3 regions of the Janthinobacterium sp. EB271-G4-3-2 genome follow, and region 1 is predicted to be linked to each of the others. Evidence: predicted binding sites of a transcription regulator. Region 1 holds the regulator's gene; each other region holds the start of a gene.
What was found. The regulator sigma-54, encoded in region 1, starts transcription at its own class of promoters, with help from an activator protein. The targets are predictions, from matches to a motif close to TGGCANGNAANCTGCTTT.
Positions count from the first base shown of each region.

Region 2: IGS55_RS15630 (EDSAP-1 family PEP-CTERM protein) is a predicted target of sigma-54. The motif match lies at 5,841-5,858, and genes of this name have one in related genera.
Region 3: adh (aldehyde dehydrogenase) is a predicted target of sigma-54. The motif match lies at 7,311-7,328, and genes of this name have one in related genera.

Region 1 covers NZ_JACYMG010000008.1:182,378-192,891, reverse strand. The annotation lists gene IGS55_RS18075 (monovalent cation:proton antiporter family protein) at 1-646, opposite strand, end outside; gene IGS55_RS18070 (KpsF/GutQ family sugar-phosphate isomerase) at 731-1,765, shown strand; gene IGS55_RS18065 (KdsC family phosphatase) at 1,765-2,298, shown strand; gene lptC (LPS export ABC transporter periplasmic protein LptC) at 2,341-2,952, shown strand; gene lptA (lipopolysaccharide transport periplasmic protein LptA) at 2,978-3,559, shown strand; gene lptB (LPS export ABC transporter ATP-binding protein) at 3,559-4,314, shown strand; gene IGS55_RS18045 (RNA polymerase factor sigma-54) at 4,319-5,797, shown strand; gene hpf (ribosome hibernation-promoting factor, HPF/YfiA family) at 5,867-6,226, shown strand; gene IGS55_RS18035 (enoyl-CoA hydratase/isomerase family protein) at 6,363-7,448, shown strand; gene rapZ (RNase adapter RapZ) at 7,449-8,312, opposite strand; gene hprK (HPr(Ser) kinase/phosphatase) at 8,520-9,455, opposite strand; gene IGS55_RS18020 (PTS sugar transporter subunit IIA) at 9,492-9,974, opposite strand; gene queF (NADPH-dependent 7-cyano-7-deazaguanine reductase QueF) at 10,319-10,514, opposite strand, start outside.
Region 2 covers NZ_JACYMG010000006.1:347,100-357,613, reverse strand. The annotation lists gene IGS55_RS15650 (methyl-accepting chemotaxis protein) at 23-1,597, shown strand; gene IGS55_RS15645 (ThiF family adenylyltransferase) at 1,680-2,549, shown strand; gene IGS55_RS15640 (nitroreductase family protein) at 2,550-3,650, shown strand; gene IGS55_RS15635 (EDSAP-1 family PEP-CTERM protein) at 3,685-4,677, opposite strand; gene IGS55_RS15630 (EDSAP-1 family PEP-CTERM protein) at 4,787-5,767, opposite strand; gene IGS55_RS15625 (glycosyltransferase) at 5,957-7,189, opposite strand; gene IGS55_RS15620 (hypothetical protein) at 7,327-7,500, shown strand; gene IGS55_RS15615 (hypothetical protein) at 7,741-7,878, shown strand; gene IGS55_RS15610 (hypothetical protein) at 8,008-8,376, shown strand; gene IGS55_RS15605 (acyl-CoA thioesterase) at 8,460-8,918, shown strand; gene IGS55_RS15600 (hypothetical protein) at 8,949-9,464, opposite strand; gene IGS55_RS15595 (hypothetical protein) at 9,471-10,355, opposite strand.
Region 3 covers NZ_JACYMG010000023.1:2,031-12,544, reverse strand. The annotation lists gene IGS55_RS27655 (4Fe-4S binding protein) at 1-1,969, opposite strand, end outside; gene IGS55_RS27650 (porin) at 2,027-3,187, opposite strand; gene IGS55_RS27645 (PQQ-dependent methanol/ethanol family dehydrogenase) at 3,475-5,211, opposite strand; gene IGS55_RS27640 (DUF779 domain-containing protein) at 5,261-5,650, opposite strand; gene adh (aldehyde dehydrogenase) at 5,704-7,224, opposite strand; gene IGS55_RS27630 (beta-propeller fold lactonase family protein) at 7,570-8,526, opposite strand; gene IGS55_RS27625 (TonB-dependent receptor family protein) at 8,731-10,514, shown strand, end outside.

The DNA.
Region 1 (10,514 bases):
CGATGGTCAGCCAGCCGCGCACCATCTTCTGGCCGATGAACAGCAGCAAGATCAGTACGACCAGGGCCTTGCCGCCGGCCCAGGCCAGGGTTTCGGCCAGATTGTCCGAATCGCGCGTGAGGGCGGGGATCAGGATCAGCAGCGGCACGACGGCCAGATCCTGGAACAGCAAAATGCCGATGATCTTGCGCCCGTGTTCGCTTTCGAGCTCGAGCCGCTCCGTGAGCATTTTCGAGACGATGGCCGTCGACGACATGGCCAGCGCGCCGCCCAGGGCGAACGCGGCTTGCCAGCTCAGGTGGATGTACGCGGACAGGTAGCGCCCGACGAACCAGCCGAAGACGACGGTGGCGATGATGGTGGTGACCACCTGCGCCATGCCAAGGCCGAAGACGATGCGCCGCATGGCGAGGAATTTGGGCAGAGAAAACTCGAGCCCGATGGAAAACATCAGGAAGACGACGCCGAACTCGGCCAAAGTGTGGCTGGCTTCGTTTTCCGCCGCCAGGCCCAGCGCGTGGGGACCGATGACGATGCCAACGGCCAGGTAGCCCAGCATGGGCGGCAAATGCAACATTCTGAAAGCGACCACGCCCAGCACGGCGCTGCCGAGTAACATCAGGGTCAGTTCAAGCGAGGAAAACATGGGTTGCCCGGTACGGTCAATGGAAATCGTTGTTTGTTGTGACTGGCAAGTTTTTTGCTTTCCTAATTCGTTTATACTTTGGGCATGAGTGTAACCCATGAAAAAACAATGCTGAAAGCTTTTGATCGAATTGACATGCAAGCGACGACCGAGCGCGCTGTCGCGCTGGCCCGCACCACCTTGCAGATCGAGTCCGACGCCATCGTTGCGCTGCACGCGCGCCTGGCCACGGACGACAGCGTGGGCCGCGCCGTGGCGCTGTTGCTGCAATGCAAAGGAAGAGTCGTCGTCTCCGGCATCGGCAAGTCCGGCCATATCGCGCGCAAGATTGCCGCCACCCTCGCTTCCACCGGCACGCCGGCCCTGTTCGTGCATCCGGCCGAAGCGGCCCATGGCGACCTGGGCATGGTTACCTCGGACGATGCCTTTATTGCCATATCGTATTCGGGCGAATCATCCGAACTGATGGCCATCATGCCCGTCGTCAAGCGCATGGGCGGCGTACTGATTTCCATGACGGGCAAACCGAATTCCAGCCTGGCCCAGCTGGCCGACGTGCACCTGGATATTTCTGTTGAGAAAGAAGCCTGTCCGCTGAACCTGGCGCCGACGGCCAGCACCACCGTCACCCTGGCCCTGGGCGACGCCATCGCCGTGGCCTTGCTCGACTTGCGTGGCTTCAAGGAAGAAGATTTCGCCCGCTCGCACCCTGGCGGCGCCCTGGGCCGCCGCCTGCTCACGCACGTGCATGACGTCATGCGCAGCGGCGAACGGGTGCCGAAAGTGCCGGTAGAGGCATCCCTGCTGCAGGCGCTGGAAGAAATGACGAAGAAGGGCATGGGCATGACGGCCATCGTCGATGCGGACAACCGCCCCGTGGGCGTGTTTACGGATGGCGACTTGCGCCGCATGTTCGAGCGCGTGCAGGATTTCACGCAAGTGGCGATCCGCGACGTCATGCATGCGCAGCCGCGCAGCATCGCTCCCGAACGCCTAGCCGTCGATGCCGTGGCCGTGATGGAGCAGTTCCGCATCAACCAGATGCTGGTCGTCGATGCCGACGGCAAGCTGGTGGGCGCCCTGCATATCCATGATCTGACGCAAGCGAAGGTGATCTGATGGACAGCGTAGCGGACAACCTGGCGCGCGCGGCCAAGGTCAAACTGATGATCTTTGACGTCGATGGCGTGCTCACCGACGGCAGCCTGCATTTCGGCCCCGATGGCGAGATGATGAAAACGTTTAATGTGTATGATGGCCTGGGCATCAAGCTGCTGCAGGAATCGGGCGTGCAGACGGCCATCATCAGCGCGCGCCGCTCGGCCATTACGGCGCGCCGCGCGCAAGACCTGGGCATTACCCATGTGCACCAGGGCGGCCACGACAAGCTGACGCCGTTTCGCGAACTGCTGGCGCTGACGGGCTTGACGGAAGAACAATGCGGCTATATCGGCGACGACGTCATCGATGCGCCCATCCTGAAACGCGTGGGCTTTGCCGTCAGCGTGCCGGGCGGGCGTCCGGAAGCGCAGGACCTGGCGCACCATGTGACGCAGGCCGGCGGCGGCCGCGGCGCGGTGCGCGAAATCTGCGAATTCCTGCTGCGCGCCCAGGACAACTATGCGCGCGTCATGGCGCCGTTCCTGGAGTGAGGCGTACCTTGCCGCCAGTGATCTTTGAAAGAGTGAAACCCTATGCGTAAGCCAGGAGGCGCCCATCGCTGGCGCACGATTTTTACCCTGCTGGGCGCGGTTGTTGTCGCGCTGGCCAGCTTTTGGCTGCTCGAAGTGATGAACAAGAATAGCCAGGATATCAAGGCCAGCAAGCATCTGGATGAGCCCGACTATTTCATCACCAATTTCAGTCTGGTGCGCATGGATCTGACGGGTAAGCCCAGCTATATCGTGTCGGGCAACAAGCTCACGCATTATCCGCTGGACGATTCGTCCGATATCGACCAGCCCTTCGTGCGCAAGCTCACGCCCGGCATGCCGCCGTTGAACATGAATGCGGAACTGGCGCATATCGACCAGGACAATACCCGGCTGCAACTGCACCGCAAGGTCGTGATCGACCGCGCGGCCAGTCCGAAGGCGCAGAACCTGACGGTCAGGACGGAGGCGCTGACGGTGTTTCCGGACGAGGAAAGAATGGAAACGGACGTGCCTGTCGATATCCTGACGGGCACCTCGCGCCTCAATGGCATCGGCATGAAGGCCAATAACGCCACCGGCGTGGTGGAAGTGCAGAATGCGCTGCGCATGGTCCTCCCGCCGAAACCGCGCCCGGCCGCGGCGGCACAATGACAGAATGAAACAAGGAAACCCTACTATGAAGAATATCTTGCTGTTGACCGTATTTTCGCTGGCCATCATGGGCGTGGCGCATGCCGAGAAGGCCGATTCCGAGAAGGAAGCCGTCATCACGGCACGTAGCGGCCACGTCGATGACGTCAAGCAAGTGCGTACCCTGACGGGCGACGTCGTGCTGGTCAAGGGCACCCTGACCATGAAGGCGGGCCGGGCCCTGATCACGGAAGACCCGCAAGGCTACCAGTTCATCACCTTCTGGGCCGATCCCGGCAAGCTGGCCACCTTCCGCCAGAAGCGCGACGGCGCGGGCGACCTGTGGGTCGAAGGCGAGGCGGAGCGCGTGGAATACGACAACAAGACGGAAGTGGTGAAACTGTTTTCCAAGGCCAAGCTGACGCGCCTGGAAGGCACGAAAGTGACCGACGTGGCCAATGGCGCCTTCATCTCGTATGACAGCCGCCAGGAAGTATTCAAGATGGAAAATTCCGACAGCGGCACCAGCACCTCCGATGGCGGCAGCGTGCGCATGGTGATCCAGCCGAAGACCAAGGCGCCCCAAGCGGAGAAAGCGCCGGCCACGCCTGCGCCAGGAAAGAAATAATGGACAATACTCGTTGCGGCAGCACCCTGATCGTTCGCGGTCTGCAAAAAACCTATGGCAAGCGGCAAGTCGTGCATGATGTCTCGCTGCAAGTCGAATGCGGCGAAGTGGTGGGTTTGCTGGGTCCGAACGGCGCCGGCAAGACCACCTCGTTCTACATGATCGTCGGCCTGGTGCCGTCGGACGGCGGCAGCATCGACATCAGCGGCGTGGACATTTCCAGCCTGCCGATCCACCGCCGCGCGCAGATGGGCTTGTCCTATCTGCCGCAGGAAGCGTCCGTCTTCCGCAAGCTGACGGTGGAAGACAATATCCGCGCCGTGCTGGAAATCCAGACCGTCGAAGGCCGTCCTTTGAAGAAGGCCGAGATCGAGGAGCGCCTGGATAAACTGCTGGCCGATTTGCAGATTGAAAAGTTGCGCGAGAACCAGGCCCTGTCCCTGTCGGGCGGCGAGCGCCGCCGCGTGGAAATCGCCCGCGCGCTGGCCACCGATCCCCGTTTCGTGCTGCTCGACGAACCGTTCGCCGGCGTCGATCCGATCGCCGTGATCGAGATCCAGCGCATCGTGCGCTTCTTGAAGGAGCGCAATATCGGCGTGCTGATCACCGATCATAATGTGCGCGAGACGCTGGGTATTTGCGACCGTGCCTACATCATCAACCAGGGCTCGGTACTGGCGTCGGGACGCCCCGACGACATCATCGCGAACGAGTCGGTACGCCGGGTCTATCTGGGCGAACACTTCCGCATGTAAGCCAATGAAACAATCATTGCAGCTGCGCACTTCGCAGCACCTGGCACTGACGCCGCAGTTGCAGCAATCGATACGCCTGTTGCAATTGTCGACCCTGGAATTGCACCAGGAGCTCGAGCAACTGCTGACGGACAATCCCTTGCTCGAGCGCCTCGATGACCCGCTCGACCGTTCGCTGCGCCTGCTGTCCGACGGGGCCTTGAGTTCCACGGCCGCGCCGGCCGAAGCGCCGCCCCAGCCGCCAGGCCAGGAGGCGCCTGCCACGCCGGCCGAAGCGGAAACCTTTGACGGCGAGGCGGGCGAGGGCCCGGCCGCCGCGGACGGCGGCGACAGCGACTGGAGCGAGGCGAGCCGGGGCAAGGCGCCCGACGACGAAGATTCGCGCCCGCAACTCGAAGCCCATCACTGCACCTTGCGCGAACACCTGATGGAGCAGATGCGCGTGACGGTGCTCGAGTTGCGCGACCGCGCGCTGGTCGAGCTGATCATCGACGCGCTCGACGACAATGGCTACCTGGAAGAGACGCTCGACGACATCCTGGCGCGTCTGCCGGAAGAGCTGGAAATCGATGCCGACGAGATGCGCACGGCCTTGTCGCTGCTGCAAAGTTTCGATCCGCCCGGCGTGGGCGCGCGCAATGCGTCCGAATGCCTGGCGCTGCAAATCAAGCGCTTGCCGCACATTGCCATGGTGACGCGGCGCATGGCCCTCGTCATCGTGGAAAAGCACCTGGCCTGGTTTGCCCAGCGCGATTTCAACAAGCTGAAAAAAGCCCTCGACTGCGACGATGAAGACCTGCGCGAAGCACAGACGGTGATTCGCCAGTGCAATCCGCATCCGGGCGCCGTATTCGCCTCGGACGTGTCCGATTACGTGGTGCCCGACGTCGTCGTCAAGCGCGCGCGCAATGGCTGGCAAGTGACCCTGAACAACGACGTCATGCCGCGCCTGCGCGTCAATGCCATGTATGCCAACTTGCTCAAGCAGGGCAAGGGCGAGGGCGCCATGGGCGCACAGTTGCAGGAAGCCAAGTGGCTGATCAAGAATATGCGCCAGCGTTTCGACACGATCCTGCGCGTGGCACAGGCGATAGTAGAAAGACAAAAGAACTTTTTCTCGCACGGAGCCGTTGCCATGCGCCCCCTTGTGCTCCGTGAAATAGCTGATACACTGGGTTTACACGAGAGTACTATCTCGCGGGTAACAACTCAAAAGTACATGCTGACCCCGCACGGCATGTTCGAGTTGAAATATTTCTTTGGTAGCCACGTCGCCACCGAAGCGGGGGGCGAAGCGTCATCGACGGCGATACGGGCATTGATCGTGCAACTGACAGGAGCAGAAGACCCTAAAAATCCTTTATCCGACAGTAAGATTGCGGACATGCTGGGGGAACAAGGCATGGTGATTGCGCGACGTACTGTTGCCAAATACCGGGAAGCGTTGAAAATTCCGCCAGTGAGCCTGCGTAAGTGTTTGTAAGTTTTTTTCGGTTCCTCTGCGGGCCGGATAGGATGGACCGCACGAACCCGATCATCTTTAGGAGTGTGTATGAATCTCACCATCAGCGGACATCATCTCGAAGTGACACCAGCCATCCGTGAATACGTACAAACGAAGCTGGAGCGCGTGAAACGTCATTTCGATCAAGTTATCGATATCGCCGTGATTCTGACCGTGGATAACCTCAAAGAGAAAGAAAAACGTCAAAAGGCCGAAGTCAACCTGCGTTTAAGTGGCAAAACTGTCTATGTGGAAAGCCTGGCACAAGACCTGTATGCCGCGATCGATGCCCTGATCGACAAGCTCGATAGGCAAGTGATGAAATACAAAACCAAAGTGCAAGGGCACGGTAAAGAGGCGATCAAGCATCTGCCAGACAGCTCGGAAGAAGAATTCGCCCCCGCCTAAGCGGCCCGCGACTTTCAACCGGTTGTGATCAACTAAGGGCGCACATTGCGCCCTTTTTTGCGCCCGTACCTTTTGAACGCAATGTTCCCCGCGCAGGCGCTAGAATGTTTGTACTTTCACTTCTTTCACGCCTGCCATGAGCGACTTCGTCCAGACTTCCATCCGCAACCGCACGGGGCATATCGTGCTCGACCGTCCGAAGGCCTTGAATTCCCTGTCGCTGGAGATGGTGCGCGCCCTGAGCGCGGCCCTGCTGGCCTGGCGCGACGATCCGCAGGTGGACGCCGTGGTGATCCGCTCGAGCAGCGAGAAAGCCCTGTGCGCCGGCGGCGACATCCGTTTCTTTTACGATGCCGGCCTGGCCACGCCGCAAGGCGGCAGCGCCTTGCTGGAAGATTTCTTTACGGAAGAATACGCGTTAAATCATGTGATTCATTTCTATCCGAAACCGTATATCGCCGTGATGGATGGCGTGGTGATGGGCGGCGGCATGGGCGTGGCGCAAGCCGGGCCCGGCAACCGCTTGCGCATCGTCACGGGCCGCACGCGCATGGCCATGCCTGAAGTCAATATTGGTTTGTTTCCCGATGTGGGCGGCAGCTATTTCCTGTCCCGCCTGGCCGGCCAGCTGGGCCTGTACCTGGGCTTGACGGGCTTGACGATCAGCGCGGCCGACGCCCTGTACATGGACCTGGCCGATGTCTACCTGCCCGAGGCGCAGATGGGGGCGCTGCTGGCCCTGTTCGAGTCGACGCCGGGCGAGGCCTTGCCGGTGGCCATCAAGGCGCTGGCGGCGCCATTCCAGGCACAGGCCGGCGTCTCCTCGCTGGCGGCGGCGCGCGCGGCGCTGGACCGCCATTTCGGCGCCGGCTCCGTGGCGGCCATCATGGCCTCGCTGGCGCAGGACGACAGCGCATTCGCCGGCAAGGCCCTGGCGGCCATGCGCCTGCGCTCGCCCTTGATGATGTCGGTAACTCTGGAATTGCTGCAGCGGGGGGCTCACTTGGGCGTGGCCGATTGCCTGCGCATGGAGCGCACGGTGGTGGGCCACAATTTCGAGCATGGCGAAGTGCTCGAGGGCGTGCGCGCGCTGGTGGTCGACAAGGACAATGCGCCGCGCTGGCAGCCTGCCAGCCTGGACGGGGTCGACGCGGCCATGGTGGCGCGCTTCTTCGCCCCCGTCTGGCCGGCGTCAGCGCATCCGCTGCGCCACCTGAATTAACTAGCTACGTTCGCGGTGGCGCAGCACCACCCGTTCATTCGGGCCGAAGTATTGCGCCAGCCGTTCCGCCATGTACACGGAGCGGTGCTGGCCGCCCGTGCAACCGAGGGCCACCGTCAGGTAGCTGCGGTTGTCGGACTTGAATGACGGCAGCCATTTCTCGATGAAGGCGCGGATGTCGGCCAGCAGTTCCAGCGCGCTCGGCTGCGCGTCAAGGAAGGCGATCACAGGCGCGTCGCGGCCGTCGAGCGGGCGCAGCGCCAGGTCGTAATACGGGTTCGGCAAGGCCCGCACGTCGAAGACGAAATCGGCGTCCAGCGGCACGCCCAGCTTGAAGGCGAACGATTCGAAGAACAGGGTCAGCGGCGCGCGTTCGGAGGCGACGATATCCTTGATCCAGGCGCGCAATTTGTTGGCGCTCAGCTCCGACGTGTCGATCACGTGGCCCAGCTGCTCGATGGCCGACAGGCGTTCGCGCTCTTCCGAAATGCACTCGATCAGGGTGCGCCGGCTGGCCGGATTCTGGTTCGGACGCAATTCGTGCGACAGCGGATGGCTGCGCCGCGTTTCCGAGAAGCGCGCCACCAGCGAATGCGTGGTGGCCGTCAAAAACATGACCTTGACGTCGTGCCCCTGGTCGCGCAGCAGCGCCACATTGTGCGGCAGGCTGACGAGCGACTCGGCGCTGCGCGCATCGACGGCGACGGCCAGTTGCGGTGTACCTTCGTCGAGCAGGGTTTGCACCAGGCTGGGCAGCAAGGCCGGTGGCAGGTTGTCGACACAATAATAGCCGGTATCTTCCAGCACATTGAGCGCGACGGATTTACCGGAGCCGGATATTCCGGTGATAAGGACGATATGCATAGCCTGATCATACAATAAAGATCGGCACTCTGCTCCAAGGCAATTATCTTTACAAATTATTGCAATTGGGTCGTAGTGTTGGTTAAGCAAAATCCTGGGACAGATCGTAGGTCGGCTTAGCGCGTAGCGCGTAAGCCGACACACCCGCGACGCCAACAATGTTGTCGGATTACGCGGGACGTTGTCCCGCTAATCCGACCTACGGTGCTAATCGCCACTCATCGCTAACCTCTGCCTCTCCATGAACTCCTGCAAGGTATCGATGCCGCGCAGCTGCAAAATCGTATTGCGCACGGCCGCTTCCAGCAGCACGGCGATGTTGCGGCCGGCGGCGACAGGGATGACGACCTTGCGCACGGGCAAGCCCAGCACGTCTTCCGTGGGGAACAGGAAAGGCAGGCGCTCGACTTCTTCTTCCAGCGCGTTGCGGCGCACGAGGTGCACGATCAGTTTCAAGCGCATCTTGCGGCGCACGGCCGTTTCGCCAAAGATGGCTTTGATGTCGAGTAAGCCCAGGCCCCGTACTTCGAGCAGGTTTTGCAGCAGGGGCGGGCAGCGGCCTTCGATCATGTTCGGCGCGATGCGCGAGAATTCGACGGCGTCGTCTGCCACCAGGCCATGGCTGCGCGAGATCAGTTCCAGCCCCAGCTCGCTCTTGCCCAGGCCCGAATCGCCCGTGATCAGCACGCCCACGCCCAGCACGTCCATGAACACGCCATGCATGATGATGCGCTGCGCCAGTTTTTTGGACAGGTAGACGCGCAGGAAGTCGATCACTTGCGCGGCCGGCAGCGGGGTGGAGAACAGGGGAATGTTTTGCTCGTCGCAAATGGCGAGGATGTCGGGCGGCGTTTCCAGCCCCTGCGCGATGATCAGCGCGGGCGGGCCGCCGGCGATCAGCTCGCCGATCACGTGGGTGCGCGTATTGACCTTCAGGCGCTGGTAGTAATTGATTTCCTGGTGGCCGAAGACCTGGATGCGGCCCGGATGGATCAGGTTCAAGTGGCCCACCTGGTCGGCGGCCGACGAGACGTCGCCCGAGATCAGGCGCTCGCCGCCGGGGAAGCCGGCGAACCAGCCCAGTTGCAGACTTTCACGATTGTCGTCGTACAGGCGTTGTATCGTCAGCGGCGTTTGCAACATGGCAGTCTTCTTCAGGAGTGGAGGAATACCTGAAGTTTAACCCGCCGCTTGCAGACTGGGTTGCCAATTGACGATGCGCGAATGCACGGACTTTGGTTCCGGATCCGTGGCCAGCGCCGTGCGGAAGGCATCATCGGAAAACATTTCGGCGATTTCCGACAGGATTTCCAGATGTTGCTGGGTGACATGATCAGGAATCAGCAGGAAAAACAGCAGATTGACGGGCTTGCCATCGGGCGATTCGAAGGGAATCGGTTCGGCCAGGCGCACGAAGGCGCCCAGCGGCGATTTCAAGGTTTTACTGCCCTTGACTCTGCCATGCGGCACGGCCACGCCATGGCCCAGACCCGTCGAGCCCAGGCGTTCGCGGGCAAACAGATTGTCCGAAACGGTAGAGCGGGCGATGCCGTAATTGTTTTCGAAGATCAGGCCGGCTTGCTCGAAGGCGCGCTTTTTACTGGAGACTTCCAGGTCCAGCAGGACGTTTTCGAGGGATAGTATTTTGCTAAGATTAGTCATGACACTCAATGAAATGGTGCAATGCGCAGAGGGCTTGCGAGCCGAATTATAGGCCTGTTTCGGCGGCCTGTAACGCCAATTCTCAACAGTATACGCCCGCTACGGGCGCAGTGGGCGCTACAGCCCACGTGACCATCATTTTAGCAAAAAAATAACATCGGCGTGTATCGGCTATTTCCTGATTAAAAACACGCGGCGCGCCGGTTTTTCCGCCGCCGAATGCCGATTTTCCAATTTTTCAGCGTCTGTGACATGCTCTGCGGCACTACTGCAACGTTGTTTTAAAACACAGCCAACATTCCTGCTGGCATGGTTTTACGGTGTTGCTGGGTGTTGCTCGGTTGTTACTGGCGCGCGTTGCGCAGATTGCCCGGCATCGTACCCGTGCTGAAGTTGCTGCGCCATGGATTGATATCGAGGCCGCCGCGGCGCGTATAGCGCGCATACACGGACAGTTTTTGCGGCTTGCACTGACGCAAGATATCGACAAAGATGCGTTCCACGCATTGCTCGTGGAATTCATTGTGCTCGCGGAAACCA
Region 2 (10,514 bases), on a different contig from region 1:
TTCTATTTATTTCCAGGCACCCATGACACTCCGTTCGCGCATTCTCCTCCTGTGTTTCAGCACCTTGCTGGGCATCGTCCTCATCGCTTCATTTTCCCTGTATTCCTTGCGCCAGACCATGATGGCGGAAAGGGTCGAGCAATTGACGGTGCTGGTGGAACTGGCCAACGCGTCCGTGGAAAAGGCATATGCGCTGGAACAGTCGGGCAAGCTCACGCGTGAGCAGGCCCAGCAGCAGGCCAAGCTGGCCATCGGCAGCTTCGCCAAGGACGATATGTATTATTTCGTGCGCGATTTCAGCACGGACTTGCTGTACGTGCATCCAAACGCGTCGCGCATCGGCGTGCCGCAAAAGAACATGAAGCAGTCGGGCGACCGCTACCGCGTGGCCTTGGCCGCCAGCCGCATCGGCCTGGTGCAGGCGGACGGCACGCGCCCAGGCGTGAAGGACCCGGTGGCAAAGATGTATGCCGTGGTGAAATTTGCGCCGTGGGACTGGCTGATCGGCACGGGCACGTATATCGATGACATCAACCACAAGTTCTGGGCTCAGGCGGGTGTGCTGCTGGCCATCGGCGGCGCGCTGATGCTGGTGGTGGGCGCCTTGGCCGCCCTGATGCTGCGCCGCATCCTGGCCCAGCTCGGCGGCGAACCCGACTATGCAGCGGCCATCGTGGCGCAAATCGCCCAGGGCGACCTGACCACGCATATCGATACGCGCCCCGGCGACACGTCGAGTTTGCTGATGGCGATCAAGGCCATGCGCGACAACCTGGCCCATCTGGTGAGCCAGGTGCGCACCGATGCGGAATCGATTTCCACGGCGTCGGGCGAGATCGCCTCGGGCAACCACGACCTGTCGGCGCGCACGGAGCAGCAGGCGGGATCGCTGGAAGAAACGGCGTCGACCATGGAAGAAATGACCTCGACCGTGCGCCAGAATGCGGACAATGCGCGCCAGGCCAACCAGCTGGCCATTTCCGCCTCGCAAGTGGCGAGCCAGGCGGGCGGCGTGGTGAGCCAAGTGGTCGACACCATGGGCGCCATCAATGCCTCGTCGAAAAAGATCGGCGACATCATCGCCGTCATCGACGGCATCGCCTTCCAGACGAATATCCTGGCCCTGAACGCGGCCGTGGAAGCGGCACGCGCGGGCGAGCAGGGCCGTGGCTTCGCCGTCGTGGCCAGCGAGGTGCGCAACCTGGCGCAGCGTTCGGCCGCGGCCGCCAAGGAGATCAAGCAATTGATCGACAGTTCCGCCGAGCAGGTTGGCGCCGGTGAAAAACTGGTGGCGCTGGCCGGCGAGACGATGGAAAAAGTCGTCTCCAGCGTGCGGCACGTGACCGATATCGTGGCCGAGATTTCCTCCGCCAGCGCCGAACAAAGCGCCGGCATCGAGCAGATCAACCAGGCCATCGTCGAGATGGACAACATGACGCAGCAAAACTCGGCCCTCGTCGAGCAGGCATCGGCGGCGGCGCAGGCGATGAACGAGCAGGCGGCGGGCTTGGCGCAGATCGTCAGCGTGTTCAAGGTGGGCGCAGTGGCAGGGGCGCCACGCCCGGCGCAGGCGGCCCAGCGCCGGCTGGCCCGCTAAGTTTTCGTCATAACGGGAACTTATCGCCTGACCATCTGTCGAACTCTTCTTGGTCCTTAGCGGACGCATAGTAGAGGTAAGCATGACAGATGGTTTTTCCTATCACGCGGCATTTGCCCGCAACCTGGGCTGGGTCACGCAGGCGGAGCAAGACAGCTTGCGCGGCAAGCGCGTGGCCATCGCCGGCATGGGCGGCGTCGGCGGCGTGCACTTGCTGACCCTGGCGCGGCTGGGTATCGGCGCTTTCCATATCGCCGATTTCGACACCTTCGATATCGCCAACTTCAATCGCCAGGCCGGCGCCATGGTGTCCACCCTGGGCCAGCCCAAGGTGGCCGTGCTGGCGCAGATGGCGCGCGACATCAATCCCGAACTCGACATCAAGCAGTTCCCCGACGGCATACACGACAGCAACCTGGCCGAGTTCTTTGCCGGTGTCGACCTGTACGTGGACGGCCTGGATTTCTTCGCCTTTCCCGCGCGCCAGGCCACTTTCGCCACCTGCGCCCGCCTGGGCATTCCCGCCATCACGGCCGCGCCGCTGGGCATGGGCACGGCCGTGCTCAGCTTCATGCCGGGCGGCATGACGTTCGAAGAGTATTTTGGCTGGGGCGACTTGCCCGAAGAAGAGAAGGCATTGCGCTTTCTCGTCGGGCTGGCGCCGGCCGGCTTGCACGGTCCTTACCTGGTCGACCCGTCCGCCATCAACCTGAAGGAGCGGCGCGGGCCGTCGACCATCATGGGCTGCCAGCTGTGCGCGGGCGCGGCCGCCACGGAAGCCTTGAAAATTTTGTTGAAACGCGGCAAGGTGATGGCGGCGCCACACGGCGTGCATTTCGACGCCTATCGCAACAAGCTCGTGCATACCTGGCGTCCCGGCGGCAACCGTCATCCGCTGCAGCGCCTGACGATGGCCATCATCAAGCGGCGACGCGCCGCGCAGGGGGCATAAATGGCGCAAGCACTGTTGAACGATCCCGTGCTGGAAAGCATCCTCGACCAGGCGCGCTGGGCGCCCAGCGGCGACAACACGCAGCCGTGGCGCTTTGAAGTCGTGGACCCGCGGCACGTGGTCGTGCATGGCTTCGATACGCGCAGCCACTGCGTGTACGACCTCGACGGCCATCCCAGCCAGCTATCGCTGGGCGCCTTGCTCGAAAGCATGGCGCTGGCGGCCAGCAGCCATGGCTTGCGCATGGAAGCGCGCCGGCGTTTGTCCATGCCCGATACCCTGCCCACCTTCGATGTGCACCTGATCGACAGCCCTGGCATGCAAGCCGATCCGCTGGCGGCGTTCCTGCCGCAGCGCAGCGTGCAGCGGCGGCGGCTCAGCACGCGCAGCCTGCGCGCCAGCGAAAAGGCGGCGCTGGCGGCCAGCTTGCCGCCCGGCTACGGCGTGCAGTGGTTCGAAGGCGGGCGCGCGCGCCTGGCCTGCGCGCGGCTGATGTTCGACAATGCGAAGCTGCGCCTGACCATGCCCGAAGCGCACAAGGTGCACCGCGACGTGATCGAATGGGGGGCGCGCTTCAGCAGCGACCGCATCCCGGAGCAGGCGCTCGGCGTCGACGCGATGACGGCGCGCCTGATGCGCTGGGTCATGCACAGCTGGCGCCGCGTGGATTTTTTCAATACCTGGCTGGGCGGCACCATTGCCCCGCGGCTGCAGATGGACTTGCTGCCGGGCCTGTATTGTGCCGCGCATTTCGTGCTGCTGGCCGATGCGCCGCCGCGCCATATCGACGATTACGTGGCGGCCGGCCGCGCCATGCAGCGCTTCTGGCTCACGGCCACGCAACTGGGACTGCAATTGCAGCCGGAACTGACGCCGCTGATCTTTGCCCGCTATGTGCGCGAGCGGCGCACCTTTTCGCGCACCGATGGCATGCAGGAAATGGCGCAGGAACTGGCCGTGCAATGCCAGGCCGCGCTGGGGGCGGCGGCGGTCGAGCGGGCCGTGTTCCTCGGGCGCATCGGCGCGGGGCCGGCGGCCAGTGCGCGCTCCTTGCGCCGTCCGCTGCAAGACTTGCTGGTGGCGCCCACAACGGGGCAGTAGCGCGCGTGACGCCGTGCGCGCCACGGCGTCGGCATCAGCGCCGGCGCCGTGGCGCCAGGCAAGCCAGCGCCGCCAGGCCCGCCGCCAGCAGCGGCAAGGTGCCGGGCAGCGCGACTGGCGTGACGCCTGGCACGTAGGCCAGTTCGGAACTGTTCAGCATGTTCAACACGAGGGTGTAGTTGCCCGCCACCAGATTGTCCGTGACGGCGCCGTATTGCCCGCCGCACGTCTTGCCGGTGCCCGTGCCCGTGGGCGCGCCGCAGCCGCTGGGGTCGTAGGTGAACACGCTGCCGCTGGTCAGCGGCGTTTGCGCGTAGCCCGTATTGAGGTTGGCGGCGTCGGCCAGTTCGGTGCCGCCCAGGATGCCGGAGCCCAGGTTGCCGTCGGGCGCCCAGTTGAAGACGATCTGGCCATTGTCATCGATGATGCTGAACGTCATCGCCATATTCGTCGTGGCCGCCGAGCCCGTGCCGGCCAGCGCATCGAGGTACAGCTGCATGAAGGGCAGGGCCTGGAAGCTGAAGGCCAGGGTTGCGCCCGGTTGGCCGACGACGAAATTGATGGCCAGGGCCGTGCTGGAACCGTTGCGTCCCGAGGCGTCGGCGCTGCCGCCGCCCGTGAGGAAGGTTTCTGCCGCATTCACGGTATGCGTGCTGGTCGAGCCCGGCGGGAACGGGGGAATTTGCGAAGTGATGATTTGCGCCTCGCCGCGCGCATACGCGGCGTTGCCCATGCCTTGCTGCGTAAAATCGTTTTGTCCCTTGGTGACGGCGCCGCGTGTCGCTTGCGGCGCGTCGATCTCGTTGCTGCCGCCGTGGATGACGCTGCTGCCATTGAGCGTGGCGGTGGTGCGCGACACGTCGATATTGCTGATCAAGGTGGTGGAACCGGTGGGGTTGCTGATGACCAGGCCAAAGACGCTGGTGTAGGAATAGCCATAGGCGGCGGCGCTGGCAGTGCCGCTGCCGGCCAGTAACAGCAAGGCCAGCAGGGCCGTTGGCAAGCGGGTACAAGAAAATATAGTCATGAAAATCCTCATCTGCCGGTCGGCCGCGTTGTAAGGAAAACCGACAGGCTTGCCGCATAAAAAAAGGCGAGGAGACTCCCTCGCCTGTGAATCCCCCCTGTTGCCTGGTTCAGACGGTAACTTTGCGGCGGCGGGCGTAGCCCAGGCCAGCCAGGCCCAGGCCCAGCAGTGCCAGAGTGCCAGGTTCCGGCACCGCCTGTTTCACCAGGTCCACGCTTTCCACCGCATTCAAGGTCAAGGTGTAGTTGCCGGCCGTTAAAGCATTGCTGACGGAGCTGAAGTTGCTGCCGCACGCCGTACCCACGCCGGTGCCCGTGGGCGTGCCGCAGCCGGAAGGGTCGTAGGTGAACAGGTTGCCGCGCGTGAGGAAATTGGTCGCCAGGCTGGTGTTCAGGTTGGCGCCGTCGGCGTTTTCCGTGCCGCCGAAGATGCCCGAGCCGATCACGCCGTCTGGCGTCCAGTTGAATACCGTCGCGCCGGCCGCGTCCGTGATGGTGAAGGTGACGACCAGGTTGGCCGTGGCCGTGGACAGCTGCCCGACCGTGCTTTGCAGGAAGACCTGCATGAAGGGCGATGCCAGGAAGTCGAAGCTCAAGGTTGCCGTGGGCGAGCCGACGATGAAATCGACCGAGAAGCCCGTCGTCGAGCCGTTGCGCCCGGACGCATCGGCCGTGCCGGCAGGTCCGTCAAGGTGGGCTTCGGCCACGTTGACGGCCTGGGTGGAGGTGGAGCCGGGCGGGAACGACGGGAACTGCGTGCTGACGATCTGCGCATCGCCGCGCGAAAAGGTGCCGATGGGACCTTGTTGCGTGAAGTCGTTTTCGCCCTTGATGACGGGGCCGACGTTGGCGCGCGGCGCGTCGAGCGAGCCGGCGCCGCCATTGATGACGCTCACGCCATTCAGGGTGGCCGTGCTGCGCGAGATGGTGGTGCTGTTGGCCACCGTGATCTGGCCCGTCGGCACGGCGATCACCAGGCCGAAGATGTTGTTGTACGAATAGCCGTAGGCGCCCGCTTGTGCGCTACCGGCCGCGCACAGCATGGCCAATGCCGCTGCGGCCGGGAGCAGTTTCAGTTTAGAAAGTTTCATGTCATTCACCTCATGGTTGAGTGAGTCTGGAAGTCTTGCCTGAGACCTGTCGGCAGGTGCTCATGGCCAGTACCTAGCGACTTCCATGCCAACGCATGAGGTTCTTTTGAAATCAACGACTTGGCGTGCTTTTATTGACGCGGTGCAAGCTTTGCCGGATGCGCTGTAAGAAAAACCGACGCCAGCTTTTCAAGGCTGGCCATCCTGCGGCAACGAGCCCAGCAGGGCGTGGATATGGGGCAGCAAGCGTTGCCTTGGCACATAGTCGCGCATGGCCGTGGCCAGCTGGCGCGCCGCCAGCCTGGCCCGGCCATCGTCGAGCATGCGCGTGGCGGCATGGCGCAAAGCGGTTTCCTGGAAGCGGTCGGCGCGCAGCAGCAGGCCGGCGCCGGTGCCCACGATGCCGTGCATGTTGAGAAATTGGTCGAGGTTGCCGGCGATGCCGATGACGGGCACGCCTGCCGTCAGCGCTTGCTGGCTGGTGGGGCTGCCGCCGTTGCAGATCACCAGGCTGGCGCGCCGGGCGGCAGCGTCGCCCGGCAGAAAGGGCGCGACATAGGCATTCGGCGGCACGGCATCGACGCGGATCGTGCCGGCCGTGGCCGCCAGTACGGTGACGGGCAGGGGCGCCAGCGCGCGCAGCACGCGCGGCAGCAATTGCCCTTGGCCGGAACTGCCCAGGGTGACATAGATGATGGGCCGTCCGCTGCTCAGTTCCGGGCGCTGCCACCAGTCCGGCAAGTCGAGCGGCGGCGCCCAGATGACGGGGCCCAGGTAGTCGTGCGTGGACGGCATGCCGTGCGGCGGGAACAGTTGCGGAATATCCGCGTACAAGGTGCGGTCGGCATCCGTATAGATGCGTCGCAGGTCGCTGCCCAGCGATGGCAAGCCATGGCGGCGGCGCACGCGGTTCAGGGGCACGGCGTGCGAAGCGAAGGCCAGCGGGCGGATCAGGCGGAACAGGGGATCGGCCAGCCAGATGGGTAGCACGCCCGTCAGGGGCAGGTTGGGCACCGTGTAGTGCTGGCGCACCCAGGGACTCCAGTAGGCGTTGCTGACGGTAATGTAGGGGATGCGCTGCAGGCGCGCGCTGACCGACAGCGACAGGCGGAAGTCGCCGATTACAAGGTCGGGCTGGACGGCATTGAGCAGGCGCAAGTCGTCTTCGACATACGCGTGCAAGGTGCTTTCCGTATACACGGGCTTGCCGTGCGCCAGCGCCTGCAGAAATTGCAGCGATGAAATACTGTCGATACGCCAGCGGCGGAAGGGGGCTTGCTTGAAACAAAAGTCATACCCATCGGCGCAGGCAAAATGCACCTCGTATTTTGCCTCGTCCAGGCCTTGGGCCAGACTCAGGGGGCGGCCAACATGGGCCAGGGTCACTGCCTCGGCCATAAAGAGGATTTTCTTGCGCGCCATGGAGATCGCTTGCACTCGTGCTGGAGAGGATGCCTGCAAAGTTGGAGTGGCGCCACGCCGTTTAGTTCCCCGCCGCCGGCCAATGGCGGGCGCCAGGATTTGGCTGCATCGGCTACAGTGGGGTAAAGGAGGCCACCATGCAGCCACAATTTCATCTTGCCCCGCTGCGTGCGCACAGCACGCCCGAACCCGATATGCCGCCACCGCCGGAAGGCGATCCCCTCAAGCCGCCGCCGGAACCGCCGCCGCACATCGACCCCGTGCCGGTCGAGGAACCAACGCCGCCGCCACCGCCCGTGAAAATGCATTGAGCGGTTCTCGGACCGTGGCGCCGCGCCATGGGTAGCGGTGGGCAGGCGCGCGCGATGTTTATTTCCAAGCGGAAATGGAAGGCGCGGGCCTCGCCAGAGGCACGCCATTTAAACAACAAAAATGCGCAAAAATGTTGCCTTGTGGATACAAATCAAGCTCCAACTGCTGAGTGTCATGCGGCCGTCACGATTCTGTTCTTATAATGAGACATCATAAAAATTCTTGTACAGGAGACCATCGTGGGCAATTCCTTGCATAACAAAATCTATCTGGGCCGGCGGCCCGTGATCACCAGCAAACACCTCGTGGCGCTGGCCCTGGCGGGCGCCGTGGCTGGTTGCGGCCTGGCATGGCTGCTGCTGCGCAGCTACAAATAACGGTCGTTGCGCCCGTGTTTCCGCCGCCTGGCCGCATGGCGGTCGGCAGTAGATTCACGTTGCCTGTTGCCGATGCGCAGCGGGGCGCGTACCATGGGGGCCGAACACCTGGCCTTTTATGGAAAAGTAATGAAGAACGAGAAATTAACAACCGATGAATATGACGCGCTGGAGCAAGTTGCACGCGGCATCAAGACCGAGCGCCCCAGTGCTTGCGTTGCCCGCAATGCCAAGCGCCTGTCGGGTCTGAAGCTGCTCAGCTATGCACGCGACGGCCGTCTGTCCATCACCGAGAAAGCACAACAACTGCTGTTCCTGCGCCGCTGCATCATGGGTTTGCGCGCTGTCGCCACCGATCCGCTGACCAAGCTCGATACGGACGTGGCGTATTTTCTGGGCAAGAAAGCCCACATCGTGGCGCGCGCCGAAGGCGAAGGCCACGACATTTCCGACAAGGGCCGCGAATCGCTGGCCGACATCGACACCCTGGGCCTGTAAGGCTCACAACCGGCCCCTGGGGCCGGTTTTCACATCTTCCCTCACTTTTAATTTCCCCCTTGGAGAACACTTTGGACAGCGCGATGAACTGGTCGGCCCACGAACTGACGATGACGGTCCTGATGACGCCCGATATGGCCAACTTTTCCGGCAACGTGCACGGCGGCACCATCCTGAAATACCTCGACAGCGTCGCCTACGCCTGCGCCAGCCGCTATTCGGGCAGCTATGTGGTGACCTTGTCGGTGGACCAGGTGATGTTCCTGCAGCCTATTCACGTGGGCGAGCTGGTGACGTTCCTCGCCTCGATCAATTACACGGGTACGACGTCGATGGAAGTGGGTATTCGCGTGGTAACGGAAAACATCCAGCAGCGCCTGGTGCGCCATGCCAACAGCTGCTACTTCACGATGGTGGCCGTCGACGCCAACCGCAAGCCGGTGGCCGTGCCGCCGCTGGTGCTCGAGACACCGGAACAGCACGCGCGCTTCGAGCAGGCCAAGCTGCGCAAGCTGTCGCGCCAGAAAGTGTCGAAGAAATAGTTGTGTAGCGATATCGATGGCCGCAGCCGCTTATTGGCCACGTGCGTAGCACATTTGCATTTCTGCGCAACGTATGGGGCCTGGCAAATGCGTCCAGTCGCCCGGGTTGGGGAATGTGAAGGCGCATATTTGATGAATGGCTTGCGGCGGCAAAAATCCCTGATCTCTTCCCAGTTGTATTGCCCAACAATCTGCGGCCCTTTCGTTGCTGCCTACATATTGATGCGCACATTCATGCGTATAGACATACCATTGTATAAAAGGCGGAAGGTAGAAAAAATCAGGGCGGAATAATAATACGCCTGGCCGTGCCATTGCAATATCCGGGATGGCGGCCACATAAGAAACCGCGCCGCCGCATGTCAGGGTTTGCCCGGCAATGATGGGGGCAACCCCCATGGGTTGAAGGATGACTTGCGCGGCGACTGGCGGGCCGAGGATTGCGGCCAACACAATAAGCGACAGAGATACTGTTAAAGTTTTCATTTTCAGTGGCGATGCTTCAATTGTATGGCGCGGATAATTTTGGCGCAGTGATTTTGACATCAGCGGTTAGCTTGCATCTTCCAGTTCTTTGGGGAAGGCGCACCTTTTCTTTCTTGACTGGATCTGCTCAAGCTGATTTTTTAGTGTGGAAATCAATCCCAAACGGGGGAGCGGTAGAATTTCCGGGTCTTGCAAGAGCTGAATGAATTGTCCGATCCGTTCGTTCCCGGAATTGCAGTCTCCCATGGCAAATTCGGAAATCGCCCAATCCGCGATAATGTAGGCTCTCGCGCCATTAATGCCGAACGCAGATTCGCCGCGCAGTACATTCAGGGAATCCTGAAAAGCAGCCCGTCCTTCGTGTATTTTTCCGGTCGAAAACATCAATCGCGCCTTGTATCGTCTTGCTTCCGACTGCATCGAGGGCACCGCATCCTTGATGGCGACGGCCCGTTCAACCAGGGTCGTGGCACTTTTCCAGTCATAAATATTCAACGCTTCCGATATCAATACCAATAGTTGGGGAATTCCCGCATGGTCGCCGAGGCGCGGTAGCAATGCCGTGGCATATTGTATGTTTGCCAGTACCTGTGGAGATACCATGGAATTCATCGCCATCAGCATTTGGGGATTGTTTGATTGATATTGAATCTGGATCATGTTCTGGCGCAGATTTGACACGGCATTCACGGATTTGTTGAATTCTTCCATATCCCTGAAAAGTTCATTGCGTGGCTGGCTCCAGAATATGTCAAAAAGAGAAATTGCACTTAAAAGTATGCCAATGAGTAAGGCCAGGAAGCTTGTTCTTTTTTGAATTATTTCAAATCTTCCGTGTTCCGGATTTTCGAGGCGATTCATCCGAAGATCCATTGCATGTATTTTCGACTCGATCGAGGATTTATCCTCCGGATCGGTGGTGTTGCTTTCCGGTACAGGATTGGAATTCATGGCGGAAATTTCCAGTCTTGGCTGCATTATTGAATTTATCGTTATCTGCATTCCCTGATGTGACTATATTCTGAAAATGTCGGTGAAGTTTGATCTTGAGTAACGTATGTGATTATTCGACGTCTTTATGTTTTTTATCTGAAAGTACTTTCATTTTTT
Region 3 (10,514 bases), on a different contig from region 1:
ATTCGCCGTAATCGACTTTCCCGCTTGGCGCGATGGCGTGATGTTCGCAACGGTGGCGGCAAGTCTGGCACGGCGTGCCGCATTCCTTGCGGCGGGGAATCCAGTTGAACAAACGAAAGCGCCCCAGCAGCGCCAGCGCCGCACCGAATGGACACAGATAGCGGCAAAAGAATTTATAGGAAACGCTGCTGAGCAGCAGCAAACCCACGGCATACGCAACAAACGGCCAGGCGCGCACGAAATTCAGGGTGATGGCCGTCTTGAACGGTTCCAGCTCGACCAGCTTGTCCGTGATCTGGCTGGAAAACAGGCTGCTGCCGAGAATGGCCGCCAGCAAGCCATACTTGATCCATTTCAAGCGCCCGTCGAGGCGCGACTTGATCTTCCACTGAGGCAAGTGCAGCCACTGGCCCAGCTTGCCCGTGAATTCCTGCAGCGCGCCAAACGGGCACAGCCAGCCGCAAAACGTGCCCCGTCCCCAGACAAGCAGACTGAGCAGCACGAACGCCCACAGAATCACCGTCATCGGATCGAACAGGAAAAAGCCCAGGCTGCGCCCCGCCAGCAGCGCCTGGATGACGCCGGTGATATTGACGATCGACAGCTGCCCCTGCGCGTAATAGCCGATGAAGCCAATGGTAAACACCAGGAACAGGCGGCGAAACCACGCAAATTGGCGGCCATCGCGTACCAGGCGTTTCTGCCACGCCAATGCGCCGGCCAGCAGCGCCAGCCCGGCCACCAAAAGCAGCAACTCAGCCTTGCGGTTCTTCCACGTGCCGCGCCACGTGGCATCGTCGCCTTGCGGCGCCGTATAAAAATCGGCCGGCAGACGGTAGCTGACATCGACGTTGCGGGCAATGCGCTCCGGATACACGATGCCTTTGTTGCGCGTGATCGGCAGCGTGAACGCCAGCGGGCTGGCCGCATCGAGCCCCGCCTGGCTGATGATGCGCAGTGCGGCGATATTTTCCGTCGGCAGTGACGCCGTATCGGACAAGCTCAACTCCATGTCCAGGTCGCGCATGTCGATGGGCAAGCCATCCTGCTTCAGCAACAGCCGGTCGGGGACGGTGCCGCGCACGAAATCGTCGCCCAGCACGCTGTAGCGCCCGTGCGACATGATAAGGATGGCGTGGTCGCCTTCGTCAAGCCGGTTGCGCAATTTGTTCCAGCTGCCTTCCGTCAACAAATTGCGCCCCACCGTGGGAACGGATACATACGCCAGGTACAGGTCGATGAACACGCCGTCCGGATCGCGCGCGGCTTCCGGTTCGAGTCCGGCACCGGGACTCCCCGCAAACAAGGCTTCCACGTCCTTGTTGCTCAAGCGCACATGCTGGATCAAGCCCTGTTCGAGCATCTGCGCCACGCTGCGTTTCTCGAACACGTCCATGCGGATGCGGGCGATCTGGTCGGGGTCGCGGCCTTGCGCGAAGCCGAGTTTTTTGCGCGATACTTTCAAGGCCGAGGCCAGCACGCTCTGGTTGATGATGCGCACGGAAGCCGTGGCCTTCGACACGCCATCGATATCGGCATGCGTGGCGTCCGGCGCGCGTTTCGCCCTGGCATCGATGGCGATATTCTGTTTCAGCGACAAGCCCTGGTACTGTTTGACGAACTGAAACAGGGGCGCTTCACCGAGGCCGTCAAGAAACACGGGCTCGTGCTGCGACAGCACGGCGACGTCGAGAAAACTGCCTTTCGGATCGATGGCGATCAGCAGATTGACGGGCACGCCGGAAAAGCCGGGAATGGGCGCCAGGTCCAGCGATTCAAAAACGTAGCCGACCAGTTCGGTCGCCGTGGCGTTTTGGCGGAACAAGGGCCAGACGGGCAAATCGGTTTCCTTGCCGCCCACGACGATGGGGGCAGGAAAGCGCCGCGCCAGTTCGGCCTTGGTGAGCACACCAGCCCACGCCTGCCCCAGGATAAACAGGAATAGCCAGCAAGCTATGAACAAGCGCATTATCCGCATGCATGGTGCTCCGTGCGGCGCCCTGTCGCAAGGCGCCGCGTTGTTGAGTTAGAAGAAAATAATGCCGCCCAGGGACACGCCATTCATCTTCGCTTCGCCGCCGGCAAAACCTTTCGAACGCGTCTGGCCCAGCTCGCCCACCAGGGTGATCGCGCTGTTGAGCGAGTAGTACGCGCCCAGGGTCAGGTTGGCGTTCGACTGCAAGCCGCCCGTGCCGGCCGTGTTGTCGTCGTTCTTGCTGATGCCGTATGACAAGCCCAGCTTCAGCTTGTCCGTCGTTTTATACGTGCCTTGCAACAGCCAGTTCTTCGACTTGGTATCGCCCTGGTCCGCATCGGACAAGATGCCCAGCCCCTTGCCACCCTGGAAGTTGACCAGTACGCCAGCCGGGCCCATCTGGTACGAGCCGCCCACTTCCACGCCGCGCATGGTCAAGTCATCGACACCCGGCGTTTTCGAGGTGAATTTTTGCGACTTCACGCCGAGCCAGGCTTTCAAGCCTTCCTGCGCATACGTCAGCTGCGCCTGCACTTGCGGACTCGACTTCGAAGAATAGGTCGAGCCTGCCACGATGGGCGTATCGGAGACGGGACTGACCAGCGCCACATCGACGCCAATGCCGCCCGACTTCGGCGAGCTATACATGATCTGGCCATAGTTGCCCAAATAGGTATAGCCGGCGCCGATATGGCCCAGGGTCACGCGGCCCCGCTGCGTCGCCTGCACCGGCGCGCCCGAGCCCAGCAAGGTCATGTCGGACAGGATTGCGTTCGCGCCGAAGATGCCGTAGTCGCGGCCCAGCTTGAACGTGCCCATCTGCTCATTACCAAACGTGAAGAAAGCCTGGCGCACGTCGACCACGCTGTTCTGGCTGATGGCGCTGTCCGTGGCCGTCGAGTTGTAGATGCCGATCAAGGCTTTCACGTCGTACTCGCCCAGCCGCGAGCTCGCCGAGGTGATCAAGCCGTTGGGCAGCAAGCCGTTGCCGATGGTGGTGCGGTCCTTTTCGCCGCCGCAACCGAGCGCCTGGCCGCCCAGCGCCAGCCCGCCCACCGCATCGCCCGAACACGATACTTGCGTGTAATAGGCGTTGACGATGCCACCCACCGACACGGTCCAGTCGCCAGCCTTGATATCGACGGCTTGCGCCTGGCCCACCACTGCGATTGTCATGACACCGAGGCTCCCCAGCTTGATCCATGTGTTCATTTCTTCTCCTCTTTCTTCTCTGTTTTTAGTGTGCACACCAGTGATTGATGTACCTCAAGCTTTGGCAATAAGCGTGCCCAGAGCGGTCCAGAGGAAGAAAGAGAAAAAGCGTATTGAACGTGTGCAGCGGCGGATCAATCGCCACTGACGGTGTTCATTTTTTGACCGCAAGTATGCGTATCGGCCATCCAGGTAAACAAAAAACTGACGGCCTGGGCCGTCAGCAAAAAGAAAACACCCGGCGGACAGGGAGACACCCATCCGTGTGGCCCGGGCGCTTCACCCCGTTACTTCGACGCCAGCTTGAAGACCCACACGGAACCGCCCTGTTCCAGGAAATTGACCTTCTTCGCCACTTCGCCGCCCCACAGCGGCACGGCGCCGCCCCAGCCGGATACGACGGCCACATATTGCGTGTCGCCATCCTGCCAGGTGACGGGCGGCGCCACGACGCCCGAGCCCGTCTGGAATTTCCACAGCTCCTTGCCCGTCTTCGCATCGACGGCTTTCAGGAAGCCTTCCGGCGTGCCGTAGAACACCAGGTTGCCGGCCGTACTCATCACGCCGCCCCACAGCGGCGCGTTGTTCTTGATTTCCCAGACGATCTTGCCCGTCTTCGGATCGACGGCGCGCATGGCGCCGATGTAGTCGTCAAACAAGGGCTTGATGGTGAAACCGGCGCCGAGGAAGGCGCCGCCCTTCTTATAGCTGATCGGCTCGTTCCAGATATCCATGCCCCATTCGTTCGCCGGCACATAGAACAGCTTGGTTTGCGGCGAGTACGCCATCGGCATCTGGTTTTTGGCGCCGAGGAAAGCCGGTGCGGCAAACACGGTCGTGCCCTTTTTGCCCTCTTCTCCCTTGGTCGGGTCGCCGGGGCGGCCGGCGGCGATGAAGTTCGGCCGGCCCGTCTTCAGGTCGATGCTGCTGGCCCAGGTGATTTTCTTCACAAACGGAAAGGCGTTCTGCAGCTTGCCCGTGTTGGCGTCGATCACATAAAAGAAACCGTTGCGGTCGGCCTTGCCGCCGTAGCGCTTGCCATCCATGTCGAAGGTGACGAATTCGTTGGCGCCGTCGAAATCCCAGGCATCGTTCGGCGTATTTTGATACGCCCACTTGATCTGACCCGTTTTCACGTCCAGCGCCACGGTGGACGACGAGTACAGATTGTCGCCGGGGCGCAAGTGGCTGTTCCATGGCGCCGGGTTGCCCGTGCCAAAGTAGGCAAGCTTGGTTTGCGGATCGTAGGTGCCGCCCATCCACGTCGAGGCACCGCCCGTTTTCCACAGGTCGCCGGGCCAGGTCTTGTTCGCGGTGCCTGACACGCCGTTATCGATGGCCTTGCCATCTTTGTCGTAGCGGTGGCCCATATGGCCCTCTACCGTCGGACGGCTCCACACGAGGTCGCCCGTCATCGGGTTACGCGCTTCGACCCGGCCGACGATGCCGAATTCGCCCCCCGACACGCCCGTCAGCAGCAAGCCTTCGGCGATCAGCGGCGCGGCCGTCATCGAATAGCCAGCCGCATAATCGTCGACTTTCTCTTTCCAGACGATCTTGCCCGTGTTCTGGTCCAGCGCCACGAGGTAGGCGTCGAGCGTGCCGAAAATCACCAGGTTGCCGTACAGGGCCGCACCGCGGTTGACCACGTCGCAGCAGGGCATGATGCCGTCCGGCAAGCGATGCTCATATTTCCACAGCTTGGCGCCCGTTTTCAAGTCGACGGCAAAGATGCGCGAATACGATGCCGTAACGAACATCTTGCCGTTGTGAATCAGCGGCTGCGATTCCTGGCCACGCTGTTTTTCGCCGCCAAACGAGAACGACCAGGCCGGCACCAGCTTGGCCACGGTCTTGTCATTGATCTGCGTCAACGGCGAATAGCGCTGGCCCTGCGTGCCCATGCCGAACGACAGGACGCTGGCCGGATTCTTCGCCGTGCTGTCGAGCATGGCATTGGTGACATTGCCCACGTCGGCCGCCTGGGCCAGCGATGCCAAACTCAAACCGATGAGTATCCCCATGATGTTTTTCTGCACAATCATCTCCCTCTGTTTTATTAGTATGTGTGTATCAAGTCTTGCGGTGTTCATGCGGCTGGGCATGCAGCAAGGCGCACTCTTCATCGCTGAACAGGCGCGAGCGCGTCAAAAAGCGCTTGCCCGTGCCGTTGTCGAGTGAAAACATGCCGCCATTGCCATCAACCACATCGATAATCAACTGGGTATGCTCCCAGTACTCGAATTGCTCGAGTCCCATGTAGAACGGTGTGCCATTCAAATTGCCGAGATAGATGTCGGTATCGCTGACATCGAACTCGCCCAGCGCATAGCACATGGGCGCGCTGCCGTCGCAGCAACCGCCCGACTGGAAAAACATCAGCGGGCCGTGACGCTGGCGCAACTTGTCCATCATTTCCAGCGCCGCATCGGTAGCGACCACCCGGGCAATTGCTGCACTCATGGCATCCCTTTCTGCGCGCCGCGCCCGAAGACAGGCGCGGCGCGTGTACCGGTTTAGAAGAAGCCCAGCGCTTTCGGGCTATAGCTCACCAGCAAGTTCTTCGTTTGCTGGTAGTGATCGAGCATCATCTTGTGGTTTTCGCGGCCGATACCAGATTGCTTGTAGCCGCCGAACGCGGCGTGGGCCGGATACAGGTGGTAGCAATTGGTCCACACGCGGCCCGCCTGGATGGCGCGTCCCATGCGGAAGGCGCGCGAACCGTCGCGCGTCCACAAGCCGGCGCCCAGGCCGTACAGGGTATCGTTGGCAATCGCCAGCGCGTCGGCCTCATCCTTGAAAGTGGTGACGGATACGACGGGCCCGAAAATCTCTTCCTGGAAGATGCGCATCTTGTTGTTGCCCTTGAACACGGTCGGACGCACGTAGTAGCCGCCTTCCAGGTCGCCCGCCTGCGTGTTGCGCTCGCCGCCGGCGAGCACTTCAGCGCCTTCCTGACGGCCGATGTCAAGGTAAGACAGGATTTTCTCCAGCTGCTCCTGCGACGCCTGCGCGCCGATCATGGTGGACGAATCGAGCGGGTTGCCCTGCTTGATGGCGGCCACGCGCTTCAGGGCGCGTTCGATGAATTTTTCGTAGATCGATTCCTGGATCAGCACGCGCGACGGGCAGGTGCACACTTCGCCCTGGTTCAGCGCGAACATGGCAAAACCTTCCAGGCACTTGTCGAAATACTCATCGTCGGCATCCATCACGTCTTCAAAGAAGATGTTCGGCGACTTGCCGCCCAGCTCCAGGGTGACGGGAATCAGGTTTTGCGCGGCATAGCCCATGATCAAGCGGCCCGTGCCCGTTTCGCCCGTGAAGGCGATCTTGGCGATGCGCTTGCTCGAGGCCAGCGGCTTGCCCGCTTCCAGTCCGAAACCGTTGATGATGTTCAGCACGCCCGGCGGCAGCAAATCGCCGATCAGCTCGATCAACACCATAATGGACGCCGGCGTCTGCTCGGCCGGTTTGAGCACGACGCAATTGCCGGCGGCCAGGGCCGGCGCCAGTTTCCATACGGCCATCAAAATCGGGAAATTCCACGGGATGATCTGGCCCACGACGCCCAGTGGCTCGTGGTAGTGGTAGGCATAGGTTTCCGCATCGATTTGCGCGACGGAACCTTCCTGCGCGCGGATGCAGCCGGCAAAGTAACGGAAATGGTCTATGGCCAGCGGAATGTCGGCATTCATCGTTTCGCGGATCGGCTTGCCGTTGTCGATGGTTTCCGCCGTGGCGATCAGGCTCAGGTTCTGTTCGATGCGGTCGGCGATGCGGTTCAGGATATTGGCGCGCTCGGCAGGCGAAGTCTTGCCCCAGGCATCCTTGGCGGCATGGGCCGCGTCCAAGGCCAGCTCGACGTCTTCCGCCGTGGAACGGGCGATTTCGCAAAATGGCAAGCCCGTGATTGGCGTGATGTTAGGAAAGTATTCACCTTTTACCGGGGCAACGAATTTGCCGCCGATGTAATTGTCATAGCGTTGTTTGAAGGGATTGGCTACGCCCAGCTTGCTGATGTCTGCGAGATTCATGTCGTCCTCTATCGGGTTAATTAGAATGGAATTGCTGTAATTAAAATCAAACGTCCTGGTACAGATGGGGTGAGTACACGGAGTCTTCCGCAAATGCCGTGCCAGCTCGCCATCCCACTACAAACTTAGCCGCTTTTACCCCTGTTACAAGGGCGTAACATCAATACCAGTGCACTTTTCAGCACATGCACCGGGCTTGGGTGAAAGGCGTGGGTCTGTTTGCGTTTTGAACAAGGCGGCGTCATCCTGTTCCAATCCGGGCCAGCCCTGCGGCATCTCCTCTGCGCCGCTGCACAATGGAACAGGTGTACCAGACTGGAACACCTGCTCTGTCCCACCAAGGAATCAACGAATCACCACACCCCATGGCAATTCCCCTACAGCAATATCGGCCACCTTGCGCGCGCTGGCCGTGTCGATGACGGAAACGCTGTTCGAGCGGCCATTGGCCACATACAGCTTGGCGCCATCGGGCGTGATGGCCATGTTCCATGGGCGCTTGCCGACGGGAATAGTGGCCGTGACCTCGTTGCTGGCCGTGTCGATCACCATCACCGTGCCATCGATACCATTCGAGACATACACCTGCTTGCCACCCGGATGGACCACGATGCCATTCGCATTCTTACCAGCGGGAATGGTGGCAATGGCCTTGCGCGCGGCCATGTCGATGACGTAGACGGCATTGACCAATTCGCACGCCACGTAGGCGCGGCCCGAGTCCGGACTGAAGCCGATGCCGCGCGGACGCAATCCTACGGCGACGGACGCCACCTGGCGGCGCTGCGCCACATCGATGACATCGACTTGTTCGGCCTCTTCCGCGCTGACCAGCAGCCAGCGCCCATCGGGGCTGAAGACGGCATGTTCCGGGTTGCGTCCCTGTACCTTGATATCGGCGAGCAAGGTACCGGTATGGCCATCGAGCAAGGCCACGCTATTGTTTTCCTCGACGGCCACGGCCACGTGACTACCATCTTGCGAGGCGCTGACACCTTCTGGGGACTTGCCCAGCGCCACCGTGCGCACGGGCGTGCCGCCAGCGTTATCGATCAGCAGCAAGGCGCTACTGGCGGCGTCCGTGACAAACAACTGCCGCCCGGTGGGGTCGGCGGCGATGCCGCGCGGACGCTTGCCGGCTGCAATCTGGCGCACCACCTGGTCGGTCGCCGTGTCGATCACGCTCAAGGTGCCAGATTTTTCATTGGGAACATAAGCAAATGGAGCGGCCTGGAGGGCGCTGCAGGCGAGCGCAGGCAGCAGCCAGCACACCTGGCGCAAGCGCGGGAAGAAGTTGGGCATAATCACCTTTCGATGGCAAAACACAGGAAAAGCGCGCGGCATCGGCGCATCTGATAATTGCTGTATGCAAACGCCGTGCCACTGACACGCGTATAATTTCAGCCCACCAATGGAGACATGGCAGGCATATTGCTTGATACAACTATGCAGACCTGCGCCGCGCACGCGACCAAAGCAGGCTTTTATTCACATTGGAGAATCCGCATGCAGCACCGTTTCCGCCTGAACACCATCGCCAGCCTGTTTGTCGCCGGCAGCGCTACCCTCGCCCCCCACGTCTTTGCCGCCGAGGCAGCGGCCCCGGCCAACGGGCAACTGATGGATACGGTGGTCGTCAGCGGCAGCCGCATCGCCCACCCCAGCCAGGAAGTACCGGCCTCGATCGACGTCGTCGACAGCGCCCGCATCCAGGATGGCCAAATCCGCGTCAACGCGTCAGAAGCGCTGGCCGCCGTGCCGGGCCTGGTCGTGCAAAACCGTCAGAACTATGCGCAAGACTTGCAGATCTCGTCGCGCGGCTTCGGCGCACGCTCGGCGTTCGGCGTGCGCGGCGTCAAACTGATCAGCGATGGCATTCCTGCCAGCATGCCGGACGGCCAAGGCCAGGCCGCCACCTTCAACCTCGATACTGCCGAGCGCATCGAAGTGCTGCGCGGACCGTTTTCTGCCATCTACGGCAACCACTCGGGCGGCGTGATCCAGCTGTTTTCCAAGGATGGGCAAAATCCTCCGTCCGTCGAACTGAACGTGATCGGCGGCAGCTACGGCACCAACAAAGTGGACTTGACGGCGCAAGGCCAGGCAGGCGGCATCGGCTACGTGCTCGACGGCTCCCGCTTCCGCACGGACGGCTTCCGCGACCACAGCGCCGCCACGCGCGAACAAGCCTTCGGCAAGATCATCGTCAAGCCGACGGCGGACAGCAAGCTGACCATCGTTGCCAACAGCCTGCATCAAGGCAACACACAAGATCCGCTGGGCGCCACCTGGGCCACGTTTGCCCGCGACCCGCGCGCCGGCGAAACCGATGCGAGCGACACGCAAAACCCGAAGCGCACCTTGGCCGAGCGCTACAACACGCGCAAGAGTATCGACCACCAGCAAATCGGCGCCACCTTCGAGCAATCATTCGGCGACGACCGCCTGCATGTGATGGTGTATGGCGGCAACCGCGACGTGATCCAGTACCAGGCTTTTACCAAAGGATTCCAGGCACCGCCCAGCCATTCAGGTGGCGTGGTCGACTTCCAGCGTGAGTTCTACGGCATCGACACCAACTGGCTGCACGTGAACCAGCTGGCAGGCGGCAAGCTGAGCACCACCATCGGCATCGATTACGGCCGTTCCAGCGATGACCGCACTGGCTATGAAAATTACATCGGCAACACGTTTGGCGTGAAAGGCAAGCTGCGCCGCGCCGAGCAGGACGTCGTCTCCAGCCTCGATCCGTATCTCCAGATGGAGTGGCAAAGCGGACCGTGGCTGCTCAGCGCAGGTGTGCGCTACAGCAAGATGAAAGTGTCGGTCAACGACCACTATCTCAGCAATGGCAACGACAGCGGCAGCTTGGAGTTCAGCCACACGACACCGGTGCTGGGTCTGCTGTATAAACTGACGCCGAACGTCAACGTCTACGCCAGCGCCGCGCGCGGTTTTGAGGCGCCTACCCTGAATGAACTGTTTTACTCGGGCACGGGTGGCGGCTTCAATTACCAGCTGAAACCGGCCACCAGCACCAACCTAGAAGCAGGCATCAAGGCCAGAATCGCCAGCAACACCCACGTAAACGCGGCCGTGTTCCAGATCAAGACCAACGACGAATTGGTGGTCGACAAGTCCAGCGGCGGGCGCACCAGCTATCGCAATGCAGGTAAAACCTTGCGCCAGGGTATGGAAGTGTCGCTGGACTCAAACTTGCCATATGGTTTCACGGCAAAAGTAGCACTGACCAGCCTGCACGCCGTGTATGACCAGGCGTTTGGCAGCGT